One region of the Hyphomicrobium sp. ghe19 genome, then DNA from elsewhere that is predicted to be linked to it. Evidence: predicted binding sites of a transcription regulator. Region 1 holds the regulator's gene; the other holds the start of a gene.
What was found. Region 1 encodes HrcA, which represses chaperone genes, less so after heat shock. Its sites were predicted from a motif close to GTTAGCACTCNCNNNNNGNGAGTGCTAAC; they were not measured.
Positions count from the first base shown of each region.

Region 2: the regulator HrcA is predicted to act here: its motif matches at 1,449-1,477, upstream of groES (co-chaperone GroES).

Region 1 covers NZ_LR743509.1:4,352,649-4,356,060, forward strand. Annotated here, with positions in the region: gene grpE (nucleotide exchange factor GrpE) at 121-786, opposite strand; gene hrcA (heat-inducible transcriptional repressor HrcA) at 913-1,986, opposite strand; gene rph (ribonuclease PH) at 2,142-2,855, shown strand; gene AACL53_RS20695 (DUF1772 domain-containing protein) at 2,876-3,301, shown strand; gene AACL53_RS20700 (VOC family protein) at 3,286-3,412, shown strand, end outside.
Region 2 covers NZ_LR743509.1:783,800-787,211, reverse strand. Annotated here, with positions in the region: gene groL (chaperonin GroEL) at 1-951, opposite strand, end outside; gene groES (co-chaperone GroES) at 995-1,309, opposite strand; gene AACL53_RS03640 (H-NS histone family protein) at 1,721-2,068, opposite strand; gene AACL53_RS03635 (superoxide dismutase) at 2,939-3,412, shown strand, end outside.

The sequences.
Region 1 (3,412 bases):
AAGGCCACCTCGCCGACGTGAGCCCCCCTTTTATGGAAGGCTCATATTTTAAAATCCCTAAGGTCTGTCCCCAGACACTCTGTCGCCAAACCTTAGGGCGGTGAGCCGTCAAGCGCAGACTCAAGCATCGGACTCAGGCATCCGAGGGGGGGTGTCCTGCGGCGCCTCCTGTGGCCCATCGCCAGGCTTTCCGGCTTTCGGGCCGCCTTGGGAAACAACGACCATGGCAGGGCGCAAGCAACGGTCATCAAGAAGATAACCGACCTGATAGACTTGCAGCACGGTACCGGCCGGGACGCTGGTGTCTTCCTGTTGCATCACGGCTTGATGGTGATGCGGGTTGAACGGCTGACCCGCCGGGTCGATGACGCGGACGCCGTGCCGCTCAAGAGCGCTCTTATAGTCGCGCTCTGCCAGAACGACGCCATCGAGCAGCGCTTTCAACGCCGGGTCAGTTTCGACCGCATCCATAGGCACCGCGGCTATGGCGCGCTGGAAATTGTCGCCCACGGACAAAATGTCTTTCGCGAACTTGGCGATTGCGTACTTGGCCGTCTCTTCCTTTTCGCGTTCGAGACGTCGCCGGACGTTTTCGGTTTCGGCAACCGCGCGAAGGTATTGATCCTGCTTACCAGTCAGCTCGTCGAGCCTCTTGTCGAGATCGCTCTGGAGGGCACCGATCATGGCCTTGAGCTGCTCAACGCCGACGCCGTCCGGCGTGGAGGTCGCTGCAGCCTCGGAGGGCGATTGAACGGTGTCGTCAACCGGCTTCTTTTCGTCGCTCATTTTTCTCTTCGCTGAAAATGCCAATGGTGAATTTCGAAGGGTGCCGGGATATCGGCCGCGGAACGGGAAAAATCAAGGCGGTTCAAAATGCACGCGTCCAGCGGATGCATGTGGCAAGCCAAAATCTCAACCGATGAGGCGGCTTACAAGCTTCGCCGTATAATCCACCATCGGGATGATCCGGGCGTAGTTGAGACGCGTCGGCCCGATGACACCCAGCACGCCAACCACGTGACGCGTCTGGTCCCGGAACGGCGCTACGATCAATGATGAGCCCGAAAGAGAGAACAACTTGTTTTCCGAGCCGATAAAAATGCGCACGCCTTCGGCGGTTTCCGAAGCACCCAGCAGCTCGACAATATCTTGCTTCGACTCGAAAGCATCGAAGAGCTGACGGATGCGATCGAGATCTTCAGCTGCGGTCACGTCTTTCAGGAGATTGCTTTGGCCCCGAACGATGAGGCTCTTGCGGTCGTCGGAAACGCCAGACCACTCGGCAAGTCCGGCCTTGATGACCTTCTGAGTCAGCTGGTCGAGTTCGGCTTTGGCCACATTCAAAGACTTTTCGATCTCGGCCTTGGCTTCCGCCAGCGTCATGCCGCGAAGGTGAGTGTTCAGATAATTGGACGCTTCCTGGAGCGCCGAGGGCGGCAAGCCTTCCGGCAAATTGATGATGCGGTTTTCGACGTTCTGATCCTCGTCCACGAGGATCACCAAGCCGCGCAGCGGTTCCAGCGGAACGAACTCGATGTGGCGCAGGCGTGCGACCTGCTTTTCGGCGAGCACGACGCCCGCGCAGTGGGATAGACCTGAGATCATCTCGCCGGCTTCGGTCAAAAGCTGGTCGACGGACTTGTCGCGCCGGTAGGCGATCTGGGTTTCGATCTGGCGGCGCTCTTCCATCGAGACGTCGCCGACTTCGAGCAAGCCGTCGACGAAGAGCCTCAGCCCGAGCTGGGTCGGCAGGCGCCCGGCCGAGGTGTGGGGCGAAATGATGAGGCCGAGCTGCTCCAGATCCGACATGACGTTGCGGATCGACGCCGGCGACAGGGCGATCGGCAGAGCGCGAGACAAGTTACGCGAACCGACCGGCTCGCCCGTGGCGAGGTAACTTTCGACAATCCTTCGAAGAATAGTCCGGGACCGCTCGTCCAGCCTCTGGAGCTGGGTTTTGCCGTCGAGCAGCGTCGCACTCACCATATGTTCCTCTAATCTCACGGTCTGAATCTATGAACCGCGGGGCCCGGCGTCAAATGCCGCGCGCGTCATGAGGTAAAGTTAGCCTTGTTTCCGGTTGATGGACCCCAGGGCCTTGATTAGGGTCGCGGCCGCAACGTTAACATTTCAGGGAAATCATGCGACCTTCTAAACGCAAGCCGGACGAGCTGCGCCGCGTTTCAATTGAACGCGCCGTTTCTAAACACGCCGAGGGCTCCTGCCTGATCAAGTTCGGCGATACGCATGTCCTGTGCACCGCAAGCTTGGAAGAGCGCCTGCCGCAGTGGCTCAAGGGTCAGGGCCGCGGTTGGGTTACCGCCGAATATTCGATGTTGCCGCGCGCCACGCATGAGCGCACGCGCCGCGAAGTTTCGAGCGGTCATCCGTCGGGGCGTACGCAGGAAATTCAGCGGCTTGTCGGCCGGGCGCTCAGGGCGGTCGTCGATCTGACGAAGCTCGGTGAACGCCAGATCACGGTCGATTGCGACGTCATCCAGGCCGATGGCGGCACGCGCACGGCTTCGATCACCGGCGCCTGGGTTGCTCTGCATGATTGCATCCAATGGATGAAAATGCGCGACATGGTGAAGGAAAACGTCTTGCGCGACCACGTGGCGGCGGTTTCCTGCGGACTTTACAAAGGCGAACCGGTTCTCGACCTCGATTATGCCGAGGACAGCAACGCGGACGCGGATGCGAATTTCGTCATGACCGGGACAGGCGGAATCGTCGAAATTCAGGGAACGGCAGAGACGACGCCCTTCAGCGAGGAGCGCTTTACCGACCTTATGCAACTCGCGAAGAAGGGTATCGGGGAGCTGGTCCAACTCCAGAAGCTGACGGTCGCTTAAGCCTTGCAAGGGTAGGGGCCATGTTTGGAGAGTTCACCCTCGTCGTCGCCGCGCTCTTTACGGGCGCGGCTATCTACATCAATTGGGCGGAACAGCCAGCGCGGCTCGAACTCGACAACCGGGCGATGCTTGCCGAATGGAAGCCGAGCTATGCGCGAGGGTTCCAGATGCAGGCATCTCTCGCCGCGATCGGGTTCATCCTCGGTACGCTCGAGGCCATCGTGACGGGGCGGTGGATCTGGTTCGCCGGCGCGCTGCTGCTCGTCGCCAATTGGCCGTTTACGCTTTTTGTGATCATGCCCGTTAATAAGAAGCTTGAAGCAACGGCCCTCGAGAGCGCAGACGAAAGCACACGCGCGCTCGTCGAGAGGTGGGGGACGCTGCACGGTGTTCGAAGCGCGCTCGGCGCGCTCAGCGTTGGATTGTTCCTATGGGCGTCGATCTGAACTCATCCCCCGCGCCACTCAGAATTCTTGAAACGGTTCTTTACGCTCCCGATCTTGCGCGGATCGAGGATTTCTATCGACGCGCACTCGGATTGGAGCCGTTCGCGGCCG
Region 2 (3,412 bases), 3.6 Mb from region 1:
GCCGAGCTGGGCCAGCGTCACGGTCTCGAGCTTGATGCCGAGGTCTTCCGAGATCACCGTGCCGCCCGTCAGGACAGCGATGTCCTCGAGCATGGCTTTGCGGCGATCGCCGAAGCCCGGAGCCTTGACGGCAGCAACCTTGAGGCCACCGCGCAGCTTGTTAACGACGAGCGTTGCGAGCGCTTCGCCTTCGACATCTTCAGCGATGATCAGAAGAGGCTTGCCCGACTGGACGACGGCTTCGAGAACCGGAAGCATCGCCTGCAGACCCGAAAGCTTCTTCTCGTGGATGAGAATGTAGGGGTTCTCGAGTTCCGCGATCATCTTGTCGGCGTTGGTGATGAAGTACGGCGAGAGATAGCCGCGATCGAACTGCATGCCTTCGACGACATCGAGTTCGAAATCGAGGGTCTTGGATTCCTCGACCGTGATCACGCCTTCCGAACCGACCTTGTCCATCGCTTCCGCGATCTTCTTGCCGACGACTTCGTCGCCGTTCGCCGAGATCGTGCCGACCTGGGCGATCTGGTCCTTCGTGACCTTCTTCGAGTTCGTCTTGAGATCTTCAACAATCGCCTGAACTGCGAGATCGACGCCGCGCTTCAGATCCATCGGGTTGGCGCCGGCAGCAACCGACTTCGCGCCTTCGCGAACGATTGCCTGAGCGAGAACCGTTGCAGTCGTCGTGCCGTCGCCGGCGAGATCGGCCGTCTTGGAGGCGACCTCTTTGAGCATCTGCGCGCCCATGTTCTCGAAGCGATCTTCGAGCTCGATCTCCTTCGCAACCGTCACACCGTCCTTGGTGATGCGGGGCGCGCCGAACGACTTCTCGATAACGACGTTACGGCCCTTGGGACCGAGCGTTACCTTGACGGCGTTGGCAAGGATGTCGACGCCGCGAAGCATACGCTCGCGAGCATCCTGGGAAAACTTGACGTCTTTAGCTGCCATGTCGAGCAACTCCTAAGCTTTGATGAATTGGGGGGACGTGAAATTAAGCAGCGGCCTTCGTCTTAGCGGGAGCCGAGAGCACGCCGAGAATGTCGCTCTCTTTCATGATCAGCAGGTCTTCGCCGTCGATCTTGACTTCGCTGCCCGACCACTTGCCGAACAGAACGCGGTCGCCGACCTTGACGTCGAGAGGATTGACCTTGCCCGCTTCGTCGCGAGCACCCGGACCAACGGCAACAACTTCGCCCTGCTGGGGCTTTTCCTTGGCGGTATCAGGGATGATGATCCCGCCAGCGGTTTTTGACTCTTCCTCGATACGTTTCACGACAACACGATCGTGGAGCGGACGGAACGTCATGGGAATAACCTCATGATTTGATGAACAATTCCAAGGCTCGCAACTTGGAGGACCTGATGGTCCGGCGGGAACGGTTTGTCCGGCTGAAGCGCGACAGATCCTTACGAAGCCCGAGCACGGGAGCTATATGCGGCCCCCTGCTAGCACTGTCAATAGTCGAGTGCTAAGACATCGGCTAATTCGGCGAGAGACGCGTTGGCTTTTGCCCGGAGCGTTACCAGAGTTGCACGCACATTAACTGGCTTATCCGGCGTGTCGGATTCATGAAACGGCGGCCGGCAACATAAACGCGCGGCGCCAAGGAATGATGATAAATTTAAACTGCATGCAGATTAGGCGAGGATATCCGCTCCGGATATCCCCGCCTATTGTCAGTATTTCCGCGATTTAACCGACTAATAGTCGGATTGATTAAATCGAAAAATCTGCGAGTTTTGCGCCCTTTCTCAGACGCTCCACTAACCAGTTCGGCTTGCGGCCGCGGCCAGTCCAGGTGTCGAATTTGTTTTCGGGATTTGCATACTTTGCAACCCCGACGGACTTGTTCTTTCCGGCTCCGCGGCCCCGCACGCCGCCAAACAATTCCGCAACCGAAAATCCATGCGTCTCGGCCATATCGGCCACTTTTCTTTTCAATTCGGAGCGTTCGCGATCCCGTGCAAGGGCGATGGCCTTTTGCACTTTGGATTCAAGATCGACAAGTTCTTTGAGCGAGAGCTTGTCGACATTGAACGCCGCCATCTTGTGTACCTTTCGCATGACAAACGAAACCTCTACTAAATCCTGTGCCGGGTGTAGCCACATTGGCAAGCCGTCGCAGCAGAAATCTCTGCGATGTGTCACCTTGTCAACGCACACTCATCAATAGTCGTGAATTTTCGGCAAACACTTATTGACGCGAGGGCTAATAGGTGACGGCTGCCTAAAGGCCGCGAATATATATCTCCGATGCGCCGCGCTTGATATAAACAAATGAAAGCGGCCACTGCCGTTTTGGACAAAAGTCGTATTTGACCAACCAAATACACGAGTAAACGTCCGGGTTGAAAAATAGATCCGGAGCTGGCGTACCGCAATCTCCGATATGCCTTTCCCCGCCTTTCTGCGCGTCACAATCGGCATAAGCCAGCCGGCCTACCGGAATAAGAGCCGACGCCGCCTTTGCAGATTGGCGTAAAAAACTCTGAGTTCTACTTTTAGGTGAAATAGACCGGCCATTTGACCCGTCCTTTTAATGGACGGCATACGGACCGGATCGCGAAGGCGGCGGCCGTGCGGTTTGTCCGCCATTTTGGAAGGGAGCCATTTTGGTAAGGAGATTGGCGCGGGCGCCGGTAAATTCGCAGAGCTTCTTTCTCGCAAGGCGCCCCTCAATCGAATGAACGATCCGCAAATCCAAAAAGAACGGCCTCGGCGCGTCTCCCTCGCCGCCCGGTCGCCACATCGCTTACCCGGCATCGCTTATTAGAACATCGGTTATTAGGAATTGGCCGTTAGTTGCGATGCGTCACCGAAGCTGGAACCGCAGCCACGACCGGAAGGTTCAGCCCATGTCTTGTGCAAGCGGATTCCAAAAGCTACTTTCCCGCGACTTTCGATCCACCCCCAACTGCAATGAGTGCTCGTCCTATGACGCTGAAACTCCCCGATCTTCCCTACGCCTATGATGCCCTCGCGCCGTTCATGTCGGCCGAGACGCTGGAATACCACCACGACAAGCATCACCTGGCGTACGTCGAAAACGGCAACAAGCTCCTCGCTGGCTCCAAATACGAGGGCCAGTCGCTCGAAGACATCGTAAAGAATGCCTACGCCGATAAGGCGGTCGGGCTCATCAACAACGTCGGCCAGCACTATAACCACCTGCAGTTCTGGCAGTGGATGAAGAAGGGCGGCGGCGGCAAGAAACTGCCGGGCAAGATTCAAACACTCGTCGACGCTTACGGCGGCTTCGACAAGGTGCGCACCGACTTCATCGAAGCCGGCAAGGGCCAGTTCGGCTCCGGCTGGGCTTGGCTCGCAATCAAGGACGGCAAGCTCGAGGTCGTGAAAACCCCGAACGGCGAAAACCCGCTGATGTACGGCTCCAAGCCCATCCTTGGC